Regions from separate parts of the Haliea sp. genome, predicted to be linked through region 1. Evidence: predicted binding sites of a transcription regulator. Region 1 holds the regulator's gene; the other holds the start of a gene.

Region 1 (14,747 bases):
CAGGCGCAGCTCCGCACTGCGTGCGTGGGCGGTCAGCTGTTCGCCGCGGGCCAGCGTCGATGCGACGCGCCCCAGCGTCTGCACACCGGCCTCACTGCACATGATCAACGAACTGCGCTTCTGGAAATCGTAGACACCCAACGGAGAGAAAAAGCGTGCTGTACGTGACGTGGGCAGCACATGATTGGGCCCGGCACAGTAATCGCCCAGGCTCTCCGAGGTGTAGGCGCCCATGAAAATGGCACCTGCGTGCCTGATCTGGGGCAGCAGCGCTTCAGGGTCGGCGACGGACAGCTCGAGGTGTTCCGGTGCGAGGCGATTGCAGAGCGCGACAGCCTCCGCAAGGTCACGGGTGAGGATGAGGGCACCGCGCCCGGTGAGTGATGCGCGAATGATCTCTGACCGCTCCATGGCAGGCAGCAGGCGTTCAATGCTCTCCGCCACCCGCGCGATGTAATCCGCATCGGGACACAGCAGCAACGACTGGGCGTTTTCATCATGTTCCGCCTGCGAAAACAAATCCATCGCCACCCAGTCCGGATCGGTGGTGCCATCGCAGACAATGAGTATTTCTGATGGACCGGCGATCATGTCGATGCCCACCCGGCCAAACACCTGGCGCTTCGCGGTCGCCACATACATGTTGCCCGGGCCGACAATCTTGTCCACCGCCGGCACCGTGGCCGTACCGTAGGCCAGCGCGGCAACCGCCTGGGCGCCACCCAGGGTGAAGACGCGATCCACACCGGCGATGGCGGCAGCGGCCAGCACCAGATCGTTCAACTCACCCTCCGGCGCGGGAACGACCATCACGATCTCGTCCACCCCCGCCACCCGTGCGGGCAGGGCGTTCATCAGCACTGACGAGGGATAGCTCGCCTTACCGCCCGGCACGTAGATACCAACCCGCTCCAGCGCCGTAATCTGCTGGCCGAGCAGGTTGCCCTCTTCGTCCCGATACTGCCAACTGGCCTGCCGCTGGTGCTCGTGGTAGCTGCGAATCCGTGCCGCAGCCTGCTCCAGAGCCAGCCGCTGAGGCTGGGGAATCGTGTTCAGCGCCTGCTGCAGGCGCTCCGGTGGGACCTCCAGCTGGGCCGCGGCAGCAACAGACCGCCGATCAAAGCGCGCGGTGTACTCCAGCAGCGCGTCGTCACCGCGCTGGCGCACCGCCGCGATAATCTCCGCAACGGCCGCTTCTACCGCGGTGTCCAGCCCCTCTTCCCAGGCTGTCAGGGCATCCAGGCTCTGGTCGAAGTCTGCACTGCGGGTGTCAAGACGCCGCATTTCAGTCGACCTCCGCCGCCGCCGCGAGGCGCTCGACAAGCTCATGGACCACACCATACCGGGCCCGCATGGCGGCCTTGTTGACGATGAGGCGGGAGCTGATTCGGGCGATTTCGTCCAGCGGCTCCATGCCATTGGCCCGCAGCGTGTTACCGGTGTCGACGATGTCGACAATCAAATCTGCCAGATCCATCATCGGCGCCAACTCCATGGCCCCGTACAGTTTGATGACATCGGCGTGGACGCCCTGCGCGGCGAAGTGTCGCCGGGCGATATTGACGAACTTGGTGGCCACGCGAACACGAGCACCGGACGCCGACCAGCCGACGGGGCCCGCAGTCATCAGCCGGCAGCGGGCAATCCCGAGGTCCAGCGGTTCGTAGAGACCCTCAGCACCGTGTTCCAGCAGAATGTCCTTACCCACCACACCAAGGTCGGCAGCACCATGGCGCACATAGGTGGGGACATCGGTACCGCGAATCACGACCAGCTGAATGTCGGCCCGCGTCGTGGCGAAGATCAGCTTCCGGCTGCTGTGAATATCCTCCAGCGGCTCGATACCGGCTCTGGCCAGCAAAGGCAGGGTTTCCTGCAGTATGCGGCCTTTCGTCAAGGCCATGGTCAAAGGTTGTGCCATAGCGGACCTCAGCTGGACAGGCGACGGATATCCGCCCCCAGTGCCTGCAGTTTCTCTTCGATACACTCGTAGCCGCGGTCGATGTGGTAGATGCGATCGATAATGGTCTCTCCCTCGGCAACCAGCGCCGCGATGACCAGGCTTGCCGACGCGCGCAGGTCGCTGGCCATCACCGGTGCACCCTGCAGACCGGGCTGCCCGGTGATGATGGCGGTATTGCCTTCAATCACAATGTGCGCACCCATGCGATTCATTTCATGGGTCTGGATGAGCCGGTTTTCAAACACGGTCTCGGTGACCGTGGCCGTGCCCTCGGCAATGGCGTTCATGGCGGTAAACTGGGCCTGCATATCCGTGGGAAAACCAGGATAGGGTGCCGTCTTCACGCTCACGGCGCGCGGCCGCCGACCTTCCATATCCAGCGCAATCCAGTCCTCACCCTGCTCCACCTTCGCGCCGGCCGCTGCCAGTTTGGCCAGCACCACTTCAAGGGCATGCGGACAGGTCTGACGCAGCATAATGCTGCCGCCGGTCGCAGCGGCTGCCACGAGGTAGGTACCGGTTTCGATGCGGTCGGGCATCACCCGATACTCGCAACCGTGCAGCCGTTCCACCCCGTCAATCGTTATCGTGTCTGATCCGTGGCCGCTGATGTGCGCACCCATGGCAATCAGGCATTCCGCCAGATCCACCACTTCTGGCTCGCGGGCCGCGTTCTCAATCACCGTGCGCCCATCCGCGAGGGTAGCCGCCATCATGATGTTCTCGGTACCGCCGACGGTCACCGTCTCCATCACAATACGGGCACCGCGCAAACGACCGCTGACTTCCGCGTTGATGTAGCCACCGTCAACGGTGATCTGTGCCCCCATTGCCTCCAGGCCTTTCAGGTGCAGATCGACCGGGCGGCTGCCAATGGCACAGCCTCCAGGGAAGGACACGTGGGCACGCCCGAAGCGGGCGACCATAGGGCCCAGCACGAGAATCGAGGCACGCATCGTCTTGACCAGTTCGTAGGGCGCAGAGAACTCGGTGACATCGCTGGCGTCCACCTCAATACCCAGCTTTTCGTCCAGGGTCAGTTTCACGCCCATGCAGCCCAGCAGTTCGATCATCGTGGTGATGTCGTGCAGGTGCGGCAAGTTGCTGATAATCACGCGCTCGTCGGTCAGCAAGGTCGCTGCCAGAATGGGCAGCGCCGCGTTCTTGGCACCGGAAATGCGCAGCTCACCGTGCAGGCGATGCCCGCCGCGAATAGCCAATTTATCCACTAGATACTCCTGACGAACGGGCTCAGCCGCCCGCGCCCCATTGCTCAGGGGTAAACGTGCGTATGTTCACCGCGTGAATACTGCCATTGGCAATCTGCTCGGCAAGCGCGGCATACACCAGCTGCTGCCGCTGCACAGGGCGCTTGCCCTCAAAGACCTCGCCGATGGCCGTGATGTCGTAACGGTTGCCTTCACCCTCAACCCGGACATCGCAGTCCTGTAAATGAGCCTCAAGCAGGGCTGTTACGGTTGCCGCATCCATCATGTTCTTTCCCCAAAACAAGCCGCATTGGCGCAAGGCGCCGCATTCTAGGCGAATCGACGCTCAGTGGCGAGTGCCGCGACAGGTGCTCCCGGCCACGTCAGCTCTGGATATCCACCGCTGACCACTGTGCAATCACGGTGTCCAGATCGCCACCGTGCTTGCGTGCGGAAGCCTCGAACTGGCTGCGGTAAATCTCGCCGAGGTTGACATTCTCGATAACCAGGTTGCGCAGTTTCCACTGGCCATCGCGATCGCGCCCCATGTGATACACCAACACGTAGGGTTCGGCACCGCTGTTGTAGATCAGCTGCCGGACGGCGGCACGCGGGCCCGCCGACTCTTCTGCGCTGAGGTCAGGGACTTCGATTCTGGAGCCACCAAAGGCCAGCAGACCCTTGCCGTAGGTACGCACCAGACCCTCGCGCATGACCTCCGTGAAGCGCTCCAGCTGGTCGCGCAGCTGGTCGCGACCGGCGCCGTCCAGGGAGCGATAACGCTCTACACTGGCATAGGGGCCCATCACGCCACGGGCGAAGCCGCGGAAATCCACCACATCGTCCAGTATGGCCTGCAAGGTGTTGTAGAACCGCTCGGGCTCCGTGTCCATGTAGCCCTCGGCCTCGCTGACCGCAGACATCACCTGGTCGGTCGCCTGCCTGACCACCTCGTGGGCACCGAGTGGCGCAACCGGCTCAGTGGCCTGTACATTTAGGGCCACAACCATAAGCAGGGTTGCAGCCCATTGCAGCAATTGGGTCATACCTTATCCTTGAATGTCATTACATGCCGGTCGGCGCTCTGTATACTGCGCTCCCACAACCCCTGTGCCGAGAGCTGCCACGGCGTTCGACACCGCCGCGCCGGCAACAGTTCCATCGCTGTGGGGGCCGTCTACTTTAACAGGAAATGCGCTTTTATGCTGTTAGCAACAGCTGCCATTGTCATCGGCTTCCTGATTCTGATCTGGAGCGCCGATGTATTCATCGCGGGGGCGGCATCGCTGGCGGCAAACCTCGGCATGTCGCCGATTGTCATCGGCTTGACCATTGTATCGATAGGCACCTCTGCACCGGAGATCCTCGTTTCGCTGACCGCAGCGGTCACCGGTGCCGGAGCACTTGCCATTGGCAACGCGCTGGGCTCCAACATCGCCAATATCGGCCTTGTGCTCGGCGTGACGCTGCTGATTGCGCCACTGAAGGTACACCCCGGCTGCATGCGGCGCGAGCTGCCCACGTTGCTGCTGGTCACCCTGGCGGCAGCGCTTTTGCTCATCGACGGCGAGCTGTCCCCGCTGGACGGCATGGTCATGCTGGCAACGCTGGCGATCATCATGACCGCAATGCTGCGCGGCGAAGCTACCGACCCCGAGCTGCTGCAGGAGGCCTCCGAACTGACCCGCGAGCCCACCCCCCTGGCAACCGCCTGGCTCAAGTTTGGTGGCGGATTGCTGCTGCTGGTTGCCAGCTCGCGACTGCTTGTGTGGGGCGCCACCGGCATTGCTGAACAACTGGGGGTATCAGAGCTGGTCATCGGCCTGACCATCGTGGCCATCGGCACCAGTCTGCCGGAACTTGCGGCGACGGTGGCCAGTGCCCTGCGCGGCCATGCGGACATTGCTGTGGGCAACGTTATCGGCTCCAACCTGTTCAACCTGCTCGCGGTGATGGCCATTCCGGGCCTGATCGAAACCCAGGCCCTCGACGCCCTGGTGCTGTACCGGGACTACCTCACCATGGCCGGTATGACGCTGCTACTGGCGGCAGCGGTCTACCTGAGCCGCGGCCGGCACAAATCGGGTACGGAGGGCTATGCCTATATCGGCCGCAGCCTCGGCCTACTGTTACTGGCGGTGTACGGGCTGTACTATTACTGGCTGTACCGGACCCGCTGAGCCTGCCGCCCGCCATGCACGCACATGACCCTGCTGCCCACATCGCTTCCGCGCAACGCACGATCCGCATGGAGCGCGATGCCATCGCCGAACTCGAAGCACGTATCGGTGCCGGCTTCGCTGGCGCCTGCGAGCTACTGCTCGCCGTGAAGGGGCGCGTGATCGTAACGGGCATGGGAAAGTCCGGGCATATTGCCAGCAAGATTGCCGCCACCCTGGCAAGCACGGGCACACCCGCCTTTTATGTGCATCCAGCGGAGGCGAGCCACGGCGACATCGGCATGATCACTGCGGACGATGCGGTGATTGCCCTTTCCAACAGCGGCCGCTCGCCCGAGGTTGTCACACTGCTGCCGCTACTCAAACGGCTCGGCATACCGCTGATCAGCATGACCGGCAATCCCGATTCCCCCCTCGCCGAAGCCTCCGATGCCCACCTGGATACGGGCGTACACACGGAAGCCTGCCCGCTGAACCTTGCACCCACCTCCAGCACGACCACTGCGTTGGTCATGGGTGACGCGCTGGCCATCGCGCTACTGGAAGCACGCGGTTTCACAGCAGAGGATTTCGCCTTTTCACACCCGGGCGGCACGCTGGGTAAAAAGCTGCTCCTCAAGGTTGAGGACATCATGCATACCGGGGCGGCGATCCCGCGGGTAACACCCGCTACGCCACTGTCCGAGGCGCTGCTGGAAATCAGTCGCAAGGGGCTGGGAATGACCACCGTCACCGGGCCGGAGGACACACTGGTGGGAATATTCACCGACGGCGACCTGAGGCGCGCGCTGGACGAGGACGTGGATGTGCGCAACACCCCGATCAGCGACCTGATGACCCGCGGTGCGAAGACAATCGGGCCCAACATGCTGGCAGCCGAGGCGCTGCGCATCATGGAAGAAAACAAAATCACCTCCCTCGTTGTGCAACGCGGAGGGCGTATGGTGGGTGTGATTCACTTGATGAACCTTCTGCATGCGGGTATCGCCTGATATGGCCACCGAGCCCCACCCCGCACGGGCTATCCGGCTGCTGGCGCTTGATGTCGACGGCGTCCTGAGTGACGGCCGGGTGACCTACGCCAGCGATGGCAGCGAGTTGAAGTCCTTCAATATCAAGGATGGACTGGGTATCAAACTGCTGCAGCGTTGCGGCATACGGGTGGCGATCATTACCGGCCGCCGTTCGGATATGGTCGCCAGACGGGCCACAGAGCTGGGCATCGTCGACCTGTTCGAGGGCCGGGAAGACAAGCTCAGTGCACTGCAGGAACTCGGGAAACACCTGGGCCTGGCTCTCACCGAATGTGCCTACATGGGCGACGACCTTCCCGATCTCGGTGCAATTTGCGCGGCAGGTATCGGGATGACCGTGTCCGATGCGGTGCCTGAGGTGCGCGCCGCCGCAGACTGGTGCAGCCGCGCCCCGGGCGGTGCGGGGGCCGTGCGGGAGGCCGCCGAGTGGCTGTTGCAGGCGCGCGGGCAGTGGGACGACCTGCTCACAGAGTTCCGCTGATGGAGCGACGCAGGCGTCCATGGCTTCTCGCGGCGGTGCTGGTCGGCGTGGCGGCGTGGTACCTGGGCATCACGGGCGGTGGTCCGCTGGAGCGCAGACCCGTGGCGCAACAGGCAGATATTGTACAGACCTATCTGCTAGACTCGCGCAGCCTGACCTATGCGGAAGACGGTAACCTCGCCCATGTCATGGAGGCCGTGCGTGTGGAACATCGGGGTGACGATGAGGTCTCAGATCTGGAGCAGCCAAGGTTCTACTCGCATGACGGCAACAACCAGACCTGGTCGGCCAGTGCCACGCGCGGCCGGCTCAAGCACCGGACTGGCATACTGATATTGCGCAAAGACGTGGTGCTGACTGATGACAAGGCCGGGGGTGTTCTGGAAACCAGCGCCATGACCCTCAACCTGAAACAGCGCACCGCAAGGTCCAAGGTCCCGGTCAGGGTGACCCAGGGCAACAATGTACTTACCGCCGACGGGATGTTCGCAGACCTGAAGCGCCAAACCATACGCCTGATGCCCGGCGTGGAGGGGATCTATGTTCCGGAAGGCTCCTGAGGGGAGTCGCATTGGCCCACGTGCACTCAGCATCGGGCTTGCGGTGATCAGCCTGCTGCTGGCCAGCGCCACACAGGCGCTGCCCAGCGACCGCGAGCAGCCAATTCGAATCAGTGCTGATCAGGCCCTGCGCGATGAGCGCGAGGGCTTTACCGAATACACGGGAAACGTGCGTCTGCAACAGGGCAGCCTGCAGATCCAGGCCAACAAGCTCACCATCTTCCATGGCCGGGAGGCCGCTGACCGCATCGTGGCGGAAGGCAGCCCGGCGCGTATGCAGCAGCAGCCGGCGGCCGACAAGGCGGTTATTCACGCGGCAGCGCTCAGCATCGAGTATTTCAAATCCCAGGAGCGGGTGAAACTCAGCCGCGAAGCGCGGATTGAGCAGGACGGCTCGATTGTTACCGGCAATACCATCGATTATTTCATGGCGGAGCAGCGGGTCAGGGCCGACGCCGGTCGGCGCGAGGACGGCGGCCGGGTCGAGGTCGTCATCCCCGCCGAGGTGCTGGAAGGCGACGAACAAGAGGCGCAGCGTGGCGCAACTCAGGGCGAGTAACCTGGCCAAGGCCTACCGGGGTCGCAAGGTGGTCATCGACGTCTCGCTGGAGATTTCCAGTGGGCAGGTGGTCGGTCTGCTGGGCCCCAACGGGGCAGGTAAAACCACCTGCTTCTACATGGTGGTTGGCATTATCACGGCAGACGCCGGGCGCATCGAACTGAATGGCGAAGATATCACGTCACTGGCGATGCACGACCGGGCGCGCCGCGGGCTTGGCTACCTGCCCCAGGAGGCCTCCATTTTCCGCAAGCTGAGCGTGCAGGACAACCTGCTCGCGATTCTCGAAACGCGGCCCGACCTGGGCAAGGCCGAGCGACTGGCACACTGCGACCGGCTGCTGGAGGAGTTCCACCTGACTCACCTGCGCACCAGCCTCGGCCAGGCACTGTCCGGAGGCGAGCGGCGCCGCGTGGAAATCGCCCGCGCACTGGCGACCGAGCCCGACTTCATCCTGCTTGACGAACCCTTCGCCGGCGTGGACCCGATCTCGGTTTCCGATATCAAGGACATCATCATTCATCTGCGCAAGCGCGGCATAGGCGTGTTGATCACAGACCACAACGTCCGCGAAACCCTCGACATCTGCGAGCGTGCCTACATCGTCGGCGAGGGGCATATCATCGCCGAGGGAAATGCCCAGGAAGTGCTGGAAAACCCCCGCGTGCGCAAGGTCTATCTGGGCGAGCACTTCAGGCTTTGACGCAGGGCCTCACCCCTGCCCCGGGCCTCCACAATCCCGCAAGCAAATTTCGCGCCATTCTGTTGCGCGGCTACCTGCGCCAGCGCTACACTGGCATCACAGCCAACCCGCGGCGGTACCCGGGATGAATCCAGTACGTTGATGAAACAGTCGCTTCAACTCAAGCTTGGCCAACAGCTGACAATGACGCCGCAGCTGCAACAGGCCATCAAGCTGCTGCAGCTGAGCACCCTGGATTTGCAGCAGGAGATCCAGCAGGCGCTGGACAGTAACCCACTGCTGGAACTTGCCGAGGACGACTACGACGCCGAGGCTGAAGCCCGCGCGCTGGCGACCGAGAACAGCCAGTCCACCGGAGAAGCCACTCCGGAACAGGCCGAGCGCGACGTCGCCGCTAGCGCTGACGAATGGCAAACCGACACCCTCCCCGATGAACTCCCTGTCGACACCCAGTGGGATGACCTGCTGCCCTCCTCGTCGGCTCCCGCGAGTCAGGGGGAGGACGCGTTTGACGGCGATTTTGACGCGCGCAACAATGCCCGCGACAGTCTGCAGGACCAGCTGCTCTGGCAACTGAACCTGACTCGCCTGTCAGACACCGATCGCATCATCGCCATGGCCATTATCGATGCGACCGACGCCAACGGTCGCCTGCAGAGCAGCGTCGAGGATATCCACGAGTCCCTGACGCCGGATCTGGACATCGACCTCGACGAGGTCGTGGCAGTGCTGCACTGCCTGCAGCAGTTTGAACCGGCCGGGGTCTGTACACGCGACCTGCAGGAATGCCTGCTTGTGCAACTGCAACAGCTTCCCCCGGGGACACCCTGCGTGGAACAGGCGCGGCTGATGATCAGCCGGCACATGGCACAACTGGGCAGCGGAGACTACAAGCAGATCATGCGCCGTATGCGCCTCAGCGAAGCACAGCTGAAAGAAGTGCTAGACCTGATCCGCACCCTCGACCCAAACCCGGGGCAAAGCGTCGGCGAAGACACCACGGAGTACGTGGTTCCCGATGTCTTCGTGAGCAAGCGCAACGGCCGCTGGGTGGTCGAGCTCAACCCTGACATCGCCCCCAAGCTGCGCATCAATGACAGCTACGCCAGCCTGATACGTCGCGCCGACAGCAGCGCCGACAACACCTTCCTGAAGGACAACCTCCAGGAAGCGCGCTGGTTCCTGAAGAGCCTGCACAGCCGCAACGAAACGCTGATGAAAGTGGCGAGCAAGATCGTGGAACACCAGCGCAATTTCCTTGAGTATGGCGAAGAAGCCATGAAGCCGTTGGTGCTGCATGACATTGCGGAAGCCATCGAGATGCACGAATCGACCATATCCCGCGCCACGACACGCAAGTACATGCACACGCCGAGGGGTATCTTCGAACTGAAATATTTCTTTTCCAGCCATGTGGGCACGACTGAGGGTGGCGAGGCCTCTTCCACCGCCATCAAGGCGCTGATTCGCAAGCTGGTGGCAGCGGAAAACCCGCGCAAACCGCTCAGCGACAGCAAGATTGCGGCCGTATTGGAGGAGCAGGGTTTGCAGGTGGCCCGCCGTACCGTGGCCAAATATCGCGAGATGCTGATGATCCCGCCCTCCAATGAGCGCAAGAGATTGGTCTAGACTATCAGTGTACTGCCCGGCAGTACTTTGTCAGGTTGCCGCTGGCAGAAAGCGGCACACCGGTTCCGGGCGACCAGCCCGGCTTTCATGAGAAGAAGGAGTCAGGTATGCAATTGAACGTCAGCGGACACCACGTAGAGGTTACTCATGCGCTGCGTGAATATGTGGAGAGTAAGTTCGAGCGCCTGCAGCGACATTTTGACCAGATAACCAATACCGAAGTCACCCTGATTGTGGAAAAAATGGTGCAGAAGGCCGAGGCCAACGTGCACATTTCAGGCGCGGATATCTTTGCCGCAGCGGAGTCAGAGGACATGTATGCAGCGATTGACGCACTGGCGGACAAGCTCGACCGCCAGCTCATCAAACACAAAGAAAAGGCGCGAGCCCGTTAGGAACTTTCATGCACGTTCTTTCTGAACTGCTGACGCCGGGGCGCACGGTCTGCCGTGCCCCCGGCAGCAGTAAAAAAAGGCTCTTTGAAACGCTGGCCAGCGTCGTCAGCGAGAACAGCCCGGAGCTCGCGGAGGCGGATATCTTCGCCCAGCTCATCGCGCGCGAACGCCTGGGCAGTACCGGTCTTGGCGCCGGCATTGCCATTCCGCATTGCCGTATCGCCAATTGCAGCCAGCCCATCGGTTGCCTGGTCACGCTGGAGGAGCCCATTGACTTTGACGCACCGGACGATTTGCCGGTGGATATCCTGTTTGTGCTGCTGGTGCCCGAAGAGGCCCACCAGGCCCACCTGGACATCCTGGCACGCATCGCCCGCCTGTTCAGTCAGTCCAGCTTCTGCGACGCACTGCGTGATGCCCCCGACAGTGCCACGCTGTTCCAGCGCGCGACCGAGTGGCAGGCCTGACCCGCGCCATGCACCTGGTAATCATCTCAGGCCGCTCGGGGTCCGGCAAAAGTACCGCCCTGCACCAGTTGGAAGACGAGGGGTTTTACTGCATTGACAACCTCCCCGCGGCCCTGCTGCCTGCCTTGGTCGATGAGGCCAGCCGCCCGGGCTTTGAGCATTTCCGCGGTGCTGCGGTGTGCATTGATGCACGCAACGCCTGGCGCAATCTCGAAGACTTTAACGCCATCGTCGACGCACTGCCGGACAGTGTGCGCAGCGAAATCCTGTTTCTGGACGCGCAGGACAGCGTGCTGATCAAGCGGTTCAGCGAAACCCGGCGCAAACACCCCTTGAGTGGCGAGCAGATGCCGCTGGCGGAAGCCATCGAGCGCGAACGCGAGCTGCTTGAACCCATCGCCAGTGCCGCTGCGCTGGTGCTGGACACCAGCCAGCTGACCATCTACGAACTGCGGGATGCCGTGCGGCAGCGGCTGATCGGCGAAAGTTCGGGCAGCATGTCGGTACTGATACAGTCCTTTGGCTTCAAACGCGGCGTGCCGACGGATGCTGATCTGGTGTTCGATGTGCGCATGCTGCCCAACCCCCACTGGGTGAAAGAACTGCGCCTGCAGAATGGGCTTGACACGGAAGTGCGGGACTTTCTCGAAGCACAGCCGATGACCGGCGAGTTGTTCGACAGCATTTGCGAATATCTGGATCGCTGGCTGCCGCAGTACCGGGACAGCAACCGCAGCTACATGACCGTGGCGATCGGTTGTACCGGTGGCCAACATCGGTCAGTATATCTTGCGGCCAGGCTCTACCGGCACTACAAAGAGCAGTACCCGCAGGTTCATATTCGCCACCGGGAACTGCAGTAACCGTGATTCAAGCGCAACTGACCATCATCAACAAACTCGGGCTGCATGCACGTGCCGCCGCCAAGTTCGTCAGCTGTACCGCGGGCTACAGCAGCACTGTGCGGGCCGGCCGCAACGGCGAGATGGTCGACGGCAAGAGCATCATGTCCATCATGATGCTGGCGGCGGGGCAAGGCACGGTGCTCGACATCGAGGTCGATGGCCACGATGAGGAAGCCGCACTCGAGGCGTTGCGCACGCTGGTTGAGAACCGCTTTGATGAAGGTGAATAGGTCACACTGACTCCCCGCCACATTGTTACGCCCGGCGCTTTGCCGGATAATCTGCGCTGCATTGCCACCAGCCCCTTTTCCGCGGACCCGTAAGCCATGGCGCAGCCCTCATCATCACAGGCAAGACTCGAACGCCTGTCCCACGCGCTGGGGAGTGGCACGTTTGCCGATGTCAAACGCATGCTCAACGGTCTGCCTGCTGCCGATGTCGCCCACCTGCTGGAATCCTCGCCGCCCAAATTCCGCCATATCCTGTGGCAGATGGTGGAACTGGAGAACGAGGGGGACGTCATCAACGAGCTTGGCGACGAGCTCCGCGTACACTTCCTCAGCGACATGGATGCCGCGGAAGTCGCCCAGATTACCGAACACCTGCAGGACGACGATCTCGCCGACATCCTGCAGCAGCTCCCGGACCGCATAACGCGGGAAGTTCTCGACTCGATGGACCACCGGGACCGTGCCCGTCTGGAACAGGTCATGAACTATCCGGACGACACTGCCGGCGGCCTGATGAGTACCGACACCATCACCATCCGCCCGCCATTGACGCTGGATGTGGTGCTGCGCTATCTGCGCCGACACACCGAGATACCTGCCATGACCGACAATCTGATTGTCGTCAATCGCAATGATCAGTTTATCGGCCTGTTGCCGCTGAACACGCTGTTGGTGTCCGACCCCTCGGCCACCGTGCGGGAAATGATGCTCACTGATGTTCCACCGATTCCTGCCTCCATGCCGGACGATGAAGTGGCGCGTCTGTTCGAGCGCAATGACTGGGTCTCGGCCCCGGTAGTGGATGACGACGGACGCCTGCTTGGCCGTATCACCATTGACGACGTGGTCGACGTGATCCGGGAAGACGCCGATCACTCGCTGACGTCGATGGCCGGCCTGGCTGAAGATACCGACACCTTCGCGCCAGTACTCAACACAGCCAGCAGGCGTGCCATCTGGCTGGGAATCAACCTGGTCACAGCATTCATTGCCGCCTCGGTCATCAACATTTTTCAGGATACCATCGAAAAAGTAGTGGCGCTGGCGGTGCTGATGCCGATTGTGGCCTCAATGGGGGGCATCGCCGGGACCCAGACGCTGACGGTGATGGTACGCGGTATCGCCCTGGGACAGGTCAGCAAGAACAACGAATCCTGGCTGATCCACCGTGAGGTGGGGGCGGGTATCCTCAATGGCCTGTTGTGGGCAGCCGTGGTGGCAGTAGCCGCGTCCGCCTGGTTTCAGGACTGGACCCTGGGCCTGATCATCGCCCTGGCCATCATCATCAACCTGGTCACGGCCGCGTTTACCGGCGCGGCCCTGCCCCTGCTGCTGAAGCGACTTAAAATCGATCCGGCCCTGGCGGGTGGCGTAGTGCTGACTACGGTCACTGACGTGGTCGGATTCTTCTCATTCCTCGGCCTGGCGACCTGGTTTTATGCCTGATTACACCCCTACCGATGAGCATGACGATTTCGAGCCGCCCAGTAAAAGTGAGCTGAAGCGGCGCATGACCGCGCTGCAGAATCTGGGCGAAGCACTCACCGCGCTCAGCGACAAGCAGTTGCAGAAGGTACCGATTGAGGACACTCGCCTGCTGGAAGCCATCGCCGAGGCCCAACGCATTACATCCAACAGCGCCCGGCGCCGTCACCTGCAGTTCATCGGCAAACTCATGCGCGACATCGATGCCGAGCCGATTGCTGCCGCGCTGAGCGCCATGCATCAGGAGCAGCATCGGGCCGCAGCCCATTTCCAGGGGCTGGAGGCTCTGCGGGACCGGCTACTCAGCGAAGGCCCGGATGTTATCGGCGACGTCGTCGAGCGCTGGCCCGATACCGACCGTCAACACCTGCGCAATTTGCTGCTGCAAGCCCAGCGTGAACAGAAACGCGGCCAGGCACCGGCGGCTGCACGCAAGCTGTTTCGCTATTTGCGCGAGCTGGCGTCGGCTGCCGGCGATGGCGATGCGCTGGATGCTGCAGCAGACGGCGACGACGAATCCTGAACCGCCTCACCCGGCGCCGGCACAGCTTCCACAGGCGCTGCGCCATCGCTGGTGTCAAATATCCGATCCAGCCGCACCTCCGGGTCCTGCCAGGTGCCGGAAATGTCATAGACCGCACTGGATAACTGGGACACCTGCTTTTCAAACAGTTTGCTGACCACGAATACCCCCGCAGCAACCGGCAGGCCAGCTGTGAGGGCAGCAACCCAGGGCAGGTTACTCGCCACCGGCAGCGTGGCAACCAGCTCCCCATCCAGCGTACGGGAGGCAATCTCCGAGCTGCCACTGAAGCGGAAGCTGGAGCCCGCTCCGGATACCGCCAGCTCCGGCACGCGAATCATTCCATCCTGCAGTTGCAACTCCCCCTCCATACTGTCAAAGGGAATACCTGACTCAAACCACTGGGTCAGGCTCAGGCGCTGCAC
Region 2 (14,747 bases), 160 kb from region 1:
TGACCACCATGGTGCCTGGCGACTGCCTCTTCCAAAAAGCTGGACTGGAAGATGGAGCGCTCGCGCAGTTTCAGTACCTTGTCGTACGCCATGTCGCGAAGCGGTGCGTGGGTTTTCATCCACACTCCAAACGGTAAGCCAAAGCCGTGTTTTGATTTGGCAATGGTGGCGTCTGGCAGCCAGCCTGATAACGTCTGTTTGTAAAAGTGCCGCAGTGACCTCCCCGGTAGTTTCCACCGGGACGGTATCTCCATCGACAAAGATACCAGTGTATCGTCAAGCATGGGATAGCGTACTTCGATGCCCGCTAGCTCACAGGCCTTGTCGACCTTACGTAAATCGTTGTCCGCCAGAGTGATCTGCCAGTCCAGAAACAGCATCCGGTTCAGCGTGGACGCACGTTCCGGTGTGGTGTAGGTCGCTTTAAGCAGGGCTATTGGTTGTTGCGTGTTCACCGCCGCCAGGAAGTCCGGGTGAAAAACCCTGTCCGGCGCATTCTGCTCCAGGAAGCTGTAATACTGCAGACGATCAGGTAGCGGAGTGTTCGCCTGCTTAAGAAAGCTGGCAGCCTTGCTGCCCAAGCGGTTGCCTTGCCCCAACAGTCCGGCCAGTCGCTCGATCATGCCCGTACGGACCCAGCGCGGGATGCGGGTATAGTGCTCGAACAGCTTTTGGTGGGCGTAGCGCTCGTTACCGGCAAACAATTCATCCCCGCCATCGCCTGCCAATAGCACAGAGACGCCGTCACTTGCCGCGAGTCGGGCACAAAAGTAGGCGGGCAGGGCCGAGGAGTTACCGAACGGCTCGTCGAAAGCTGCGGCGATGTGCGGTAGAGCCGCTACTACGTCATCGGGTGTTACGTAGTACTCATGCAGGCGGATGCCGAAGTGTTGAGCCGTGATCCGGGCGAAGGCCATCTCGTCATAGCCTTCGGCATCGAAGCCGATCGCATAGGCGTCACAGCCGGATTCCTGCACTTCGCTCAGCATACCTGCCACGGTCGAACTGTCCAGCCCGCCGCTCAGAAACGCGCCGATCTTGCGCTCCTCGCCGTCGTGGGCGGCACGGCGTACGGAGGCCTTTAGGGTGTTGCAGAGCAGGTTCTTCATTGCCGGCCGCGAGCGCGCTGGTCTCTCGTTGAATACTGGACACCAATACCGGGAAACGGCGACGCCGTTGACGGTCACAGTGCCGCAATGGCCGCCGCGGACTTTGCGAATGTCGTAGTAGACGCAGCCTGGCGAAGGGATCATATGGAAGTAGACATAGTCGTACAGGCTCTGGCGGTCCAGTGCCGTTGGCTGCCGAGCTTCCATCACGTTGGGCAAGCGTGTGCTAACGTGAAGCATCCCTTCGCACTCGGCGTAATACAGCGGTAGCCGGCCAAGCCTGTCGGTAGCGAAGAGAATCTGCTGTTTGCCTGGGTCGAATACCAGCAGTGCCCAGCGCCCATGTAGTGCAGTGAAAGGGTTTTCTGCCGAGTTTCGGTAGCGGTCGAGTAGCGTATCGGCATCCAGTGGCTGGATTGCTTCAGCCCCAAGCGCGAACACTTCACCCACAAGCGCCAACATGCGGCCCTCATCATCGCAGGCTACCTGGGCGCTCTGCAAACTGTGCTGCTGGATGCCGGTCTCCGCTGTGGTCCCCGGCGACAAGGTGGGCGTGGCCCAATCACCAATAACCAGGTGAGCAGTCAGGGCGTTGTAGGTAGGGTCAGCTGTCGGCATGCAAGGTCACCGTTCTGATACACCGAGGGCTGCGAATAATTTGGCTTCTGGCCTCTTCAAAGCGTTCGCGGGCTTGTGCCATCACCTCCTTGGATACCTGAATATCGGCATAGTTGCGGGTTACACGCTCAACCTTTCCCGAACCAATAGACTCTGACGAATCGCCCGCCTTTTCGGCGCCGGTCAGAGGTTGTTGCTCATAATGTTCGTGCAGGGGCTGTTTGAGGCCGAGGAACTGGCTGAGGGCAGTAAGCGTGGGAGACGTGTCCTCACGCAGGGTATCCGCATCCAGGTAAAGAAAATCCACGGGGCTGGACTGGGCGATCCGGGCCAGTGACTGAACCCTTTCAGTATAATAACGTGCCGCATTGCCAGTGTCTGTGTAGGGGTGGTCAGGCTCGACCGATCGGTACAGGCTAACGATGCTCGGGATGGTTTTTTCCGGAGGCCTCAGAGCAAACATAACCTTACCTTGTTTGAACAGATTCAGGTCAACATAGTGATCATCGTGCAAGACCTTGTCGAAGATAAACCGAGCCGCGCGCTTTGAAGGGTGACGCGCAAAATGCAGTAGCTTTTGTCGGATCAGGCTCCGCCAGCTGTAGTAGCCAATATGCAACTCGTAGTAACCCTCGATCTCCGCGTTGCTGCCCAGCAGGTGTCCCAGGAGGCTGGTATTGGCCCGCATGTGGCTCATTAGAATGATAGGTTTGTAGCGCCTGAAGAGCATCGGGTGGCGCAGCAACGTTCGCAGATGATTCAAGGCTTGCACTATCTTTCCCTTACCTTAGCCAGCATTTCGAGGTACCAAGTATATGCTTGCCATTTAATTGAAAATCGACACGCCAGGGCGAAACGCGCGAACAGCGCAGCCAGTGTGTGCCGGGAACGTTGCTTGAAGTCAGCTGCAAGGTGCTTGTAGCGGTCCGCTAACCGTGATTGGCAGGCCGCTATGACGTCTGGGTGTTGACTCAAGGCCAGGCTTTTCTGGTAGACCCGTAGCTGAGATAGACGTTTTTCAGTCAGATTCGCGATGGTGGACTCGTTGTCTTTCCGGTCTGCTCTAGGCACGTTGTGCCGGCCTATAAAACTCTTGGTATAGATTATGAGCTGCGCGTGACTCAGCGTGCGGAGGTACAGGTCTACCTCACATTCGTAGCGGATACCCTCATCCATACCGCCCAGTTCCAGAAAGAGGTCGCGCCGAATAATGGTGCAGTTGAGGTGGGGGAATCCACCATGGGAGAGCAAAGTCTTTGGGCTGACCCTGAAGGTGCCAAATGGGGCGTTGGGCTCCCGTAATGAGTTTCCCAAACCCTCTAGCCATAGCGGCCCTGGCACACGCATGTTGTCGGCTGTGTACGCGGCCTGGTTACTGTAATATACGTCGACGAGGCCATCGGCGGCCTCAATCACCCTGTGTGCGGTTTCAAGGTGACGCGCGTCCTCCCAAGTGTCGTCGTCATCCAGAATGCACAGGTACGATCCTCTCGCCAGTCTTGCTCCGGTATTGATCGAATAGCTGGGGCCATGACCATTAGGCCGCTGGAGCAGATGGTGCCAGCGTGTTCGTATCTCGGCCTCCTTCTCCAACTCACGATAGCGGGGGAGGTGGTCATCACTGGAACCGTCGTTTATCACCAAAACTTCGAAATCAAGGAACGATTGGGTCAACACCGAATGCAGCGCCCGGCTGAACAGCTCTGGTCGGTTTCGGGTAGGCATGATAACGGAGAAGAATGGCTCCCTGGGGGAATTCTCTGCCAATGTCAGTTCCTCCCCGCTGAAGGCTTCAATAGCTGGCATAGTCGATAGGTAGCTCTTCTACAACGCGCTTTATTGCTCGTGCAATATCGCCAAAGCATGTGCGGTAGACAGCATCAGATTTATTGTACGGGTCTGGTATCTCTGCGCGAGGAAGTACCGGGTCAGATAAACCGGCACCCAATAAAAAAGTCCTGTCGACCGCATCCTGATGCATTGCAACTAACCTGTCATAGTGCCCTTTTTCCATGACAAATATGATGTCGCTATCTGCGATGAGATCAGTGTCCACACATCGTGATCGGGAGTAAGTGAGGTCTATAGCATGTTGCTCCGCGACCTGGACCATTCGTGGATCTGCAGGGCGCTGTTCCTGGGGGTGAAAGCCCGCAGAGCGAATATCCAGATAACTACTGGGCGGCAGCTGGGCTGTCATGAGTACTTGCGCCAAGGCGCTGCGGTTGATATTGCCATAACATATAAATAATATTTTCCGGGACCCTCGCAGTTTCTCACGAACTGTCCCATTGCGCCAAAGCAAACGCTGAGAGAGTGTGAACCAACTCTCTTCCAGTAAGCCCAACAGCCGGTGGCCTTGACGCGCGACAAGGCGTTTGACTTCCACCAGCCCGGGGAGCGGGTCACTGAAGCACTGAGTATCGAAGTGGTGTCTGGTTGACAGAACCTTGCTCAAATCAAGCAGCACCTTCCCTAGTGAAGGGACTTGGGTGATAGCGTCGCTGTGTGATCGCAACACCATCTCATGCCACATGACGTCGCTAGGCAGGTTTCGACAATACACACCGCGCCGGTATGGGGGGTAGGTGCCAAGTTCACCGGTCAATGACAGCTCTGCCTGCATCGCTGGAAAATCGGCGCCGGCGGCCATGGCGAGTGGTAGGGAACCCCAGAAACGTCCGTTGATCTCCATCAAGCAGTATTCTTTGGTGGCCGGGTTCCACTTGAACTCGACCATCGCTACACCCGTCCAGCGAATTTCTCGGATCAGCCTGGTTGCTGCGTCAAGGAGCCTGGGCTCAAGTTCGGTGCTCATGCGGAAGCTGCTACCGCCGCCCGTCAATGGGACTTCGTGCAAGCGCAGATGTTGGAAGGCGTAAAGGATCTCGCCTTGCTTGGCAATCAGTTCTACACCGGCGCCCAGACCGCGGAAGTAGCTTTGCAGAATAACTGAAGAGTGTCGGAGGCACGCCTTGCACTGCAGGATCAATTCAGCTTCGTCAATCGCGTAGCTGACGTTGCGCTTGGAGTAACCCGCGGCGCCCCCGGATACGGAATGGCTGGGTTTTACCACCACCGGAAAGCGCAGTTGCGGCAGCAACGCCGGTAACTCGTCGATGCTTGAGATATAAAGGCTCTGTGGGGTGGACACGCCGATCCGCTCGGCAAGCGAGAAGGTTGCCGCCTTGTCCAGAACCAACTGAAGGCTGTCGTCATCAGCTATTGCCAGGCAGGTTTCCTGGAACCGGTCCCGAGCGTGGGCGAGGGGCACCAGGCTGCGTTCTGTTACCGGAATGACAAGTGCGTAGGGCGCATGGTGTATGTGTTCTTGTAGCCACGCCAGGAACGCTTCTTCATTCAGCAGCGGGTCTGGGTATTGAAAGTGTGCGGCCACTGAATTTGAGTAGGCGGCAATTGGTGCGGCTTTGGCACTTGCGACATCGACGACGAAGTACCTGGCCGCCAGCGAGCGGGCTATAGTCAGGGCGCTGACCATGTCGGCATCGAGTACGAGTATGCGTTTGATTTTTTGTTTTCTCTTCACTTGCTGGGATCGTCCCCGGCTTTTCGAATCTGGGGATGCTATAACAAAAACACCGACTACGCCTGAAACACTTGTCGCTTCCCGCGGATTATCCGCTGCGGCATGGTGCTAACAGTCTTGGGTACTGGTGGATACATTCGGTCCTGCGCTGCTCTTGGTGCAAGCAAAAAAAACGGCCCTTTCGGGCCGTTTTCAACTGGAGGCACTCATTCGTTAGCCCGATACAGGGCACGCATGGGCCTTTGGGATCGGCTTAGGCCTTCTTGCGACGGCGACCGGCAAAGCCCAACGCCAGCATGCCTGCGCCGAACAGCCCCAGAACTGAAGGTTCGGGAACTGCCGTCGCCATGTAGCTCATCGCTACATGGATAGAGCTGGTGCCGGGGTTGAACTCAGGCGTGTACACAGTGATAGTTCCGTCTGGGTTCAGAACAACTTCCGAGGTGCCGGAAGGAACGCCGTTGTCAGTAGAAGTGCCGGCGAACAGAGTGAAGCTGAGGTCGTAACGGTAACCGTCGCGAACGAAAGAAACCGGTGCAAACGCGTCGGATGATGCGGTGAAGATGTCATCGCACAGCGTTTCGAGCGGGTTGAGGCCTGTGCAGGCTGCTTCAGTGCTGGTATTCAGCGTTTCGTTGAAGCTGATGCTGTTGGTGGTGGTGGGATCAGCGTAGGCCAAATCAGTACGTGCGGCATCTGCGTAAATGCGCAGGTTCGCCAGCGTGTCAACGACCCAAAGCGGGTCAACAATAGCACCACCGAGAGTGGTCAGTGTTCTGTTGGTCTGTGTGATGGTGTCGATAACCCACCAATCGCCTTCATTCCACTGTCCGTCACCATCGACGGCGAAGGTGGATGTGTAGCGCAGGGGCGTACCATCCAGGTCCGCAGTCGGCGCGGTGCTGTTGTTGTAAGACACAATGGCGATCGACGACTCAACGGGATCGTTAGCGCCTTCCCAAGCAAAGCTGGTCAGGGTGCCGGCTGGCGCGAGCGGGTCGGTGTTGTCGACATCACTTGCGGGCTTGTACTGAAGCGAGCTACCGAAAAATGTTGGCTCACCAAAGCCCGCGTGCTGGCTGAAGCCCAGCTCCGCAAGCGGCGCTGCCACCGCGGAAGTACCAGCTACGGCCATCGCGAGGAGACTCGCTGCGCCTGCTGTCTTGATCATCGTTTTCATCATGAATCTCCTGATATTGTGTTCCGACAGTGCCCTGGGGGTATCGGAGTGTTAGCGTCCGGCCAGTGGTTGTGGCCTGGCCGTCGTCGCACGAGTTGTAAAGCAATGCGCGTGCCAATAAAAATAAAATGAGCAAAAACAATGGGTTGAGAGTTCCCCCCTATCGCTCTATCGCCTGTCTCCCGCCCTGGTGTAAAAATTCCTGACAGCCGCTTTCCGCAGCTGCCGCAATCTCGTAACATGGCGCCGGCCTTGGTGGGAAACGAGGGTCATCTCCACAAAACCCAACAGCGCAAGGCCACTCAGAAGGCAAGATCCTTTTATGACCAATTCCAAGGCGTTCCGTCCGGAACACTGGCTGAGTACCCGTATCGTCACCCACCCACAGGAACTGCACCGGATCTATCGGCTGCGGTACAGCGTGTATTGTGAGGAGAGGGCCTTCCTGCCCACAGCGGATTATCCCGAGGGGCTTGAGCGCGACGACTACGACCCTCGTGCCAAGTGCTTCGCGGCTTTTGACCGCGACGATGAGGTGGCGGGTTCAGTGCGGCTGGTGCTGGACGCAGCGGGTGCAGGCTTCCCGTTCCAGCGACATTGCCCGCTCTTCGAAAATGCCTCGCTGCCTCCTTCGCATAGCGCCGGGGAGGTGTCGCGCCTGGTCCTCAACCAGCGCTGCCGGACCCCGCCCGGGGGTGGAGACACCGGTACGGTCATCCTCACCGTTTACCGGGAAATGTACCAATACAGCCTGCAGCAGGGTATCGCCTACTGGTACGCGGCCATGGAACGGCCCCTGGTGCGCATGTTGAGCCGCATTGGGGTTGAGTTTGAGTGTATCGGCCCGTCAGTTGACTACCACGGCCCGGTTGCGCCCTACCTGCTGGAACTCTCCGCCCTGCAACGGCGGCTGGCGCAGGTGAATCCCACACTGCTACACTGGCTGGACTCGACGCTTTAGCTTTACCTCAGTTGTCGTTTGTCTTCGGGCGTGCCACCGATTGGTGCTATGCTCCAGAGATAATGAAAACTTCTTAGTGGAGACAGCAATGGATCGCGACGCGGCAGCATCGCTGGGAGCCCTGGCGAAATACTTTTCGCTCCACTCCTATGATCGTGGCAGTGAAACCGCGGAACTCTCCGATCTCTATGCATTGCGCTACCAGATTTACTGCCTGGAGTGCCACTTCCTGAACGCCGCCCGCTACCCCGATGGCCTCGAAACGGACATCTACGATGCGCGGTCCGCACATTTTTCCGCCACCAACGCCGAGGGTGTGGTGGCGGGCACCGCACGCCTGGTGATGCCTGTGGAGGGCGAGCGGCTGCCGTTTTTTGAGCACTGCCCGCCCTTTGCCGACTTTGAGCCACCGCCGGCAGCAGAATCCGGTGAGGTGTCGCGCCTTGCGGTCAAGCGCGAGTACCGGCGGCGTGCCGGTGACAGCCTGTGGGGGATCAACGAGTCGCACCTGAAAGGCCCGGGCGCCGTCGACGAATCGCCGCGCGGCGAAAAGCGCGTCAATGCGCCCTTGCTGGTGCTCGGTTTGTACCGGCAGATTTACCGGTTCAGCTGTGAAAACGGCATCCGCTACTGGTATGCGGCCATGGAAAAGGGCCTGGCTCGTGTACTGCGGATCTACGGGTTCGACTTCACCCCCATTGGCCCGGAAAGCGACTACTACGGCCCGGTAACGCCCTACCTTGGCGACTTGCGCAAGCTGGAGGAGGCACTTGAGGCCTCCAATCCGGCCTTGCTGTGGTGGTTCCGCAGCGGACCGTGATGATGCGCTTGCCAGCGACTCGACCCTTTTCATGTCACGCCTGAGCCGACTCAAACGCACTGTACTGTTGTCCCTACTTGCGCGGCAGACGCCGGAAAAACTCCTTGCTGCGGGGCGCAAGCGCCTGCCCGCGGTGTTTCAGCGCGCGGCGCGTCATTGTGCCGCCTATCGCACCCTGCTGGAGGAGGCCGGGGTAAGAGCGGAGCAGTGCACCAGCGGTGAACAGGTGCTGCAGTGCGCGCCCATCCTCACCAAGGCCGACCTCTTCGAACGATTCCCCATTCAGCAGCTCATGGTCGATAAGGTGCCACCCACTGCCCTGGCCGGCGTGCTCACCAGCTCCGGCCACGGCGGCAGCAACTTCGCTTTTGGCGTCAGCACCCGCCGACAGCATCACCTGACCCCCGACGATATCGACCTCGGCCTGCAGCAGGCGTTTGGCATCGACCAGCGGTCTACCTTGCTGGTGAACTGCCTGCCGATGGGCGTGGTGTTTACCTCCAATACGGTCTGCGTGGCCAATGTCAGTGTCCGCGAAGATATGGCGCTGGCGATCCTCCGCCAGGCGGGCCCGCTGTTTGACCAGGCCATCCTCTGCACCGACCCGCTGTTCTGCAAGCGCCTGCTGGACTATGCGGCCGAGCAGGCATTCGACTGGTCGCAGTTGCGCATGAACGTCATTCTCGGCGAAGAAATGTTCTCCGAGGAGTATAGAAGCTACCTGGCCGCCGCCCTGCAGGTGCCCCTGGACGAGCCGGGTGGCACACTCATTGGCAGCTCGATGGGCGTGGGTGAGCTGGGGCTGAACCTGTTTTTTGAAAACTCGGAAACCATTGCCCTGCGTCGCGCCCTGCATCGACAGAACCCTGACCAGCCCCTGCCGTCCTACTTCTGCTTCAACCCGCTGCGCAGCTACGTGGAGATTGTCGACGCAGGGGCGGACGGCGTGGGTGACCTGGTGATCACCATGCTCGACCGCGAGGCGCCCGTGCCCATGATCCGTTATCGCACGGGTGATCGCGCGCGCTGGCTCACGGCGGCCGACCGCGAGCCCCTGACCGACGCCGAGCGCGCAGCGCTTGCCGCAGTGCCGTTTCCCATGCTGGCGATGCACGGGCGTGCTCGGGATCGGGTCAGTGCCGACTGGCATGTGGATCATTTCAAGGCCTTGCTGTACCGGCGGCCGGCGGTCGCTGACCAGCTGTCGGGGGCTTTTCGTGTGCTGGCACTGGACGAGGGCGGCCTGCGCCTGGACGTGCAGCTGGCGCAGATCGCGAGCCGCGGGCCGGAGGCTGTGGGTGCAGAGCTGCAGTCCTTGATTGCCGAGTCCGCCGCGCGCCGCGGCGCTGAAGTGCCGGAACTGCGCTGTTTCTCCTATGCCTCCTTTCACCACGGCATGGGCCTGGATTACGAGCGCAAGTTCCGCTATTTCCAGGGGGGCGTCTGAGTGCCCGGCCTGTTGATGGCCTTGTTGCTGGCCCTGCGCAATCTGCGCCGGCAGTTTCGCCGCAGCCTCACTGCGCTGCTGTCCATCGGTTTTGGTGTGGCGGCCCTGCTGGTGGCGACCGGCTTCAATGAAGCCATGTTCGAGGAATTCCGGGAGGCCACGATTCGCTCACAGTTTGGCCACCTGCAGATCACGCGTCCCGGCTTTCAGGAGCGTGGCCGCAGCGATCCCTGGGCGTATCTGCTGCCCGCCGAAATAGCGTTGGACCCGGCGCTGCTGCCCCCGGGATCGACCGTCTCACCGCGCCTTCTGCTGAATGGCCTGGTGAGCTTTGGCGAGCAGACACTGCCCTTTATGAGCGAAGGGATCGACCCGGCACGGGATATGCTGGACGATCGCGCCCTGCGTATTGAGCAGGGCCGTCGCCTGGCGCCTGGCGATCATCAGCAGGTGGTGCTGGGGGAGGGGCTGGCGCGGCAGCTCGAGGTGGCGCCCGGTGGCTCGGTGGTGCTGCTGGTCAATACACCCGAGGGCCAGCTGGGGGCGGCGGAAGCCGAGGTGGTCGGGCTGTTCAGCTCTTTCAGCCAGGAGTTTGATGATGCGGCACTGCTGTTGCCCCTCTCTCTGGCGCGGGAGCTGGCCCAGGTGGAGGGCGCCCATGCCTGGCTGGTTTTCCTGCAGGATACGGCAGCTACGGACGCCGCGCTGGGTCCGGTGCGCGCCGCGCTACCGTCAGCCGCGTTCGATGTGCAACCCTGGCACGCCCTTGCCGAGTTTTATGCCCGGGCTTCGGTGCTTTTCGAGCAGCAGCTGGACCTGGTGAAGGGCATCGTGGTGTTCATTATTCTCCTCGGTATTGGCAACACCATGATGATGAGTGTGCTGGAGCGCACCGGTGAAATCGGCACCGTCATGGCGCTGGGCAACACGCGGGCCTCGGTGCTGCGCGGATTTCTGCTGGAAGGCGCTTTGCTTGGGTTGCTGGGCGCGGCGCTGGGGCTGTTGGCAGCCCTGGGCGCAGGTCAGCTGTTGGCCCTGGCGGCCATAGAGATGCCGCCGCCACCGACCTTTGCCCGGAGTTACCACGCGGCCCTGCTGATCACGCCGGTGATGGTGCTGGAGGTGTTGCTGATTGCCGTGCTCACCACCACGCTGGCTTCTTTCTACCCCGCCTGGCGCGCATCGCGCATGGAAATCGTGGAGGCCATCCGCCATGTGCGCTGAGTCGTTGGCCAGAGGTCGTCCGCGCGGGCTCTGCCTGGGGACGTGGCAGTGAAGGCGCTGCTGCAACTTGCCACCCGCAATGTTCTGCGACAGCGCGGCCGTTCGTGGATGACCCTGCTGGCCATTGCCTTCGGTGTGGTGGCCCTGATTCTCGCCGGCGGCTTTATCAAGGACACGGTGGATGAGCTGGGGGAATCGATGATCCGTTCCCAATCCGGGCACCTGCAGGTGAACCGTGCGGGTTACCGTGAGCAGGGGAGTCGCGACCCGTCAGCTTACCTGATCGAGGAGCCCGAGGCGCTGCGGAAGGCGTTGGCGTCGATTCCCGAGGTTGAGGAAGTGCTGCTGCGCTCGGTGTTCAGCGGTTTGCTGAACAACGGGCGCACGGATTGGGCCATCATCGGCGAGGGCGTGGAGCCCGACGCCGAGACGCGCCTGGGTACCTACATTAACGTCTCTGCAGGGCGTCAGCTCACCGACGCCGACCCCTATGGCCTGATGCTGGGCGCCGGGGTGGCGCAGGCGCTCGACTTGCAGCCCGGTGACTGGGTCGACCTGCTCACCAACACCACGGACGGCGCGGTCAACGTGCTGGAGTTTCAGGTGGTGGGCATTTTCCAGACCTTTTCCAAGGACTATGACGCCCGCGCAGTGCGGATTCCGCTGTCTGCGGCGCAGGCGCTGCTCGGCGATGCCGGTGTGCATCTGGCGGTACTGCGGCTGAGTCGCACGGACGCCACGTCGGCAACACAGCAGGCCGCTGAGGCCGCGCTGGCCGGGGAGGGCTTTGAGGTTCTGGACTGGAAGCGCCTGAACCCGTTCTATGAGCAGACCGTGGCGCTTTATCGCCAGCAGTTCGGCTTTCTGGTGCTGGTGATTCTGCTGATGGTCAGCCTGAGTGTGGGCAATACCATCAACATGAGTGTCTACGAACGCGCTGCGGAGTTTGGGACCATGCAGGCCTGCGGCGCGCCGCGGCGGGAAATCGCCCGCCTGATTCTGCTGGAAAGTGCCTTGCTGGGCATCGCCGGTGCCACACTCGGCGTGGTCGCGGGCAATGGCCTGGCGCTGCTGATCTCCTGGATCGGTATTCCCATGCCGCCGCCGCCCAACTCCGACATCGCCTACATCGCTCTGGTTCGTCTGGCCTGGTGGATCACCGGGGTGTCTTTCCTGATCGGGCTGCTGGCACCCATTGTCGCAGCCCTGCGCCCGGCTCGGCGCGCGGCCAGGGCGGATATCGCCGACTCACTGCGGCAGGCGGTGTAGGTGCCGCCCCGCGGGCAGGGTGTCAGGATTCTTTACAAAGGCTAGCCAGCGCTTGCCCGAAGAAATTAAATATCCTCGAAAAAACAAGGCGTTAAAGGAGTTGGCTCAAGGCTTGCATTATAAATAGTAGTCAGTGGGTAAACCTTCATCTTTCAGGGACAGGCGCAAAATGAGTGCAATCAGATCGGTAGTGGCGTGTGTGGCGTTGTTGGGTTCGTCCCTGGCGTTTTCGGCGCCGATCACATGGAGCGGTGCCCAGAACACGGCGGGCGCAGCGGATGTGATGTTGTGGTCAGCGGTAACCTGATCGAGGCGGTCAACGCGGGCCCGAGCAATGCCGGCTCGGTCACCGTAAATGGCGTCGTGTTTGCCAACAGCGCCGCGCTGCTGCCCCAGTCAACGACTATCAATCCACTCGGTGGTGCGTCAACCGGCGATGCCAATTACGATCTGCTGCTGGGTCGCTTCGATTTCGGCGGCGGGACATCGCGGTCATTGAACATCGGTGGCGGTAACCTGCTGTCCGGCATGAGCTACATCGTACAAGTCTGGTACACGGATCTGCGTAGCTGCTGTTCCGGCCGCACCATGACGTTCGGAGACGGCCTGGGCAACAACGTGAACCTGAATGCAAGCGCCCGTGGCCTTGGCCAGTTCGCCGTGGGGCAATTCACCGCGGGCGGTGCCTCGCAAACCCTGTCTCTGGCCAGCAACGGCTTTGCCAACGTACACATCACCGCCTACCAGGTGCGTGAAGTGGAAGCCGTTTCCGAAGTGCCGGTGCCCGGCCCCTTGTTCCTTATTGGCCTGGGCCTGATGTTGATGAGCGCTCGCCTTCGCGCGAAGGGCTGAATAGGGTGGGGGCAGAGCAGAAGCTGCCCCTGCCAAAAGCGGTTGCCGCGGAGCGCTGCACGGGTCCTGCATGTCCTGAAACGCTTCTTGATCGCCGGTTTCATCAGCCGACTTGAGAAAGAAGGCAAAGATCCCGGCTCTGATAGGCCTGTCATCGTCAACCGCCACCTAGTGGCGTACCATGGATCACGCGCTACGGAGCACCCTGCCGCTTGACTGTCCCTGCAGCGAGCGCCGTGTGCTGTCGATATTTTTTACAAATCAAGTACGATGCTGTGCAGCCAAGGCTCCTCTTTTTAATATAACTCATTGATTTAATTGATTAATGCATTTTCTGGCAGGGGATGTGCTGGTAACCACTGGCGTATGCAACTCACACAGGGAAAAAGAACATGAAAAACCATCCTATTAAAAATGTGCTTGGCTCGGTGGCGTTGCTTTTCGCTTCGTCGCTCACCATGGCTGCACCGATTGTGATCAACTTTGACGTTGATGGTCTCGGTAGTCCTATCGCGCCGAATACGCCGATCACGGATCAGTACGCGAGCGTGGGGGTGACTTTTCTGGGGCTGGAAGATGGCGCCCCGGTGGATATCAACGCCGCACCGGACCCTGACGGGGTGACAGCGCCCAGTGGCCCGAACGTGCTCACAAACTGCGCGAATGCGAGTCTTTCCTGCCCCGGCAATCGTGCCGATGTTGTGCGAATTCTGTTTGATATGCCGGTTTTCGACATTAGCCTCCAGCTCGACAGCCTCGGCGGGGACTCGGTGACGTTCAACCTGTACGATGCCGCCGACGCGTTACTTGAAACCCTGACGATCACCTCGGGTAGCAGTGTGTTTGTCCCCGTAGCGTTCACGGCCAGCGATGTCCGACGTATTGACGGAGTGCAGCCCAATGATGGTTGGGCGTGGGCAATGGACGATTTGACGTTCAGCCGTGCCGAGGCATCGGTACCGGTTCCGTCAACACTGCTGCTCTTCGGTCTTGGTCTTCTGGGTCTTGGCATCCGGGTGCGCCGCACCCGTTAGTTGTTCTCGTCGTACTTCTCTCCAGGCGCTCTGGACCAGCAGGTTAAGAGCGCCTCGCTTTATAGCCCGTCGAAGAAACGGGGGCCTATAGCCTCCGCAAGTATTGCTGCGTGAACATCCGCTCCGGCAAATCCTTGATGGTCATGGTGTTGTACTCGAGCACGGAATAGTCGCCGTCCTTGAGCGCGTCCTCGATGACGATGCGGGTCGGGCGCACCTGTCCGGCCATGTCCTGAAATGCTTCATAACGGCTGGTTTTCAGCAGCCGACCTGAGACGGCATAGAACTCTGCCCTGATGGGCCGGTCATCGGCAACCGCCACCCAATAGCGCACCCTGGCGTAGGTCACACCGCGCCCGGCAGCAGTCAGGTCCAGCACCCAGGCATCCTCGCCATCCACCTGTTCTTTTCCCGCCAGTGCCGCGGTGTAATCTCCTGCGAAATTGGCTCGGGCCAGGTCGCCGTTCGCCACCTGCCCGGTCAGCCGCTGCGACAGCGACAGGCGTACGGGCTGGGAGACGGTGGGCATGAATATCCACAGGTCGCGTCCGCGCATCAGCAGGGCCTGGCCGCGCTCGGAAGCGGGTGATTCGGTGAGCACGATGGTGTTTTCATTGCCTCGCGACATCACCTTGTACTCGCGCACATCGCCGGCCTCGTCGGCGCTGTAGTTGGTCACGGTCACC

Evidence for each region. Region 1 encodes sigma-54, which starts transcription at its own class of promoters, with help from an activator protein. Its sites were predicted from a motif close to TGGCACANNNNTTGCNNT; they were not measured.
Region 2: a site for sigma-54 is predicted at 6,554-6,571, ahead of R3E49_RS11560 (THxN family PEP-CTERM protein). Genes of this name have one in related genera too.

Annotation. Positions count from the first base shown of each region.
Region 1 is NZ_JAWKZJ010000005.1:101,972-116,718, forward strand. Features, by position in the region: gene hisD (histidinol dehydrogenase) at 1-1,284, opposite strand, end outside; gene hisG (ATP phosphoribosyltransferase) at 1,286-1,921, opposite strand; gene murA (UDP-N-acetylglucosamine 1-carboxyvinyltransferase) at 1,930-3,192, opposite strand; gene R3E49_RS10750 (BolA family protein) at 3,215-3,457, opposite strand; gene R3E49_RS10755 (phospholipid-binding protein MlaC) at 3,555-4,217, opposite strand; gene R3E49_RS10760 (calcium/sodium antiporter) at 4,374-5,351, shown strand; gene R3E49_RS10765 (KpsF/GutQ family sugar-phosphate isomerase) at 5,366-6,343, shown strand; gene R3E49_RS10770 (KdsC family phosphatase) at 6,345-6,866, shown strand; gene lptC (LPS export ABC transporter periplasmic protein LptC) at 6,866-7,426, shown strand; gene lptA (lipopolysaccharide transport periplasmic protein LptA) at 7,407-7,985, shown strand; gene lptB (LPS export ABC transporter ATP-binding protein) at 7,963-8,688, shown strand; gene R3E49_RS10790 (RNA polymerase factor sigma-54) at 8,830-10,317, shown strand; gene hpf (ribosome hibernation-promoting factor, HPF/YfiA family) at 10,425-10,712, shown strand; gene ptsN (PTS IIA-like nitrogen regulatory protein PtsN) at 10,721-11,179, shown strand; gene rapZ (RNase adapter RapZ) at 11,188-12,042, shown strand; gene R3E49_RS10810 (HPr family phosphocarrier protein) at 12,045-12,314, shown strand; gene mgtE (magnesium transporter) at 12,411-13,760, shown strand; gene yjgA (ribosome biogenesis factor YjgA) at 13,753-14,322, shown strand; gene R3E49_RS10825 (YhdP family protein) at 14,244-14,747, opposite strand, start outside.
Region 2 is NZ_JAWKZJ010000005.1:264,894-279,640, reverse strand. Features, by position in the region: gene R3E49_RS11580 (asparagine synthetase B) at 1-1,727, opposite strand, end outside; gene R3E49_RS11575 (hypothetical protein) at 1,714-2,490, opposite strand; gene R3E49_RS11570 (glycosyltransferase family 2 protein) at 2,499-3,533, opposite strand; gene R3E49_RS11565 (ATP-grasp domain-containing protein) at 3,520-5,274, opposite strand; gene R3E49_RS11560 (THxN family PEP-CTERM protein) at 5,528-6,454, opposite strand; gene R3E49_RS11555 (GNAT family N-acyltransferase) at 6,777-7,415, shown strand; gene R3E49_RS11550 (PEP-CTERM/exosortase system-associated acyltransferase) at 7,504-8,235, shown strand; gene R3E49_RS11545 (phenylacetate--CoA ligase family protein) at 8,267-9,682, shown strand; gene R3E49_RS11540 (ABC transporter permease) at 9,683-10,906, shown strand; gene R3E49_RS11535 (ABC transporter permease) at 10,955-12,175, shown strand; gene R3E49_RS11530 (hypothetical protein) at 12,464-13,027, shown strand; gene R3E49_RS11525 (PEP-CTERM sorting domain-containing protein) at 13,420-14,061, shown strand; gene R3E49_RS11520 (outer membrane lipoprotein-sorting protein) at 14,147-14,747, opposite strand, start outside.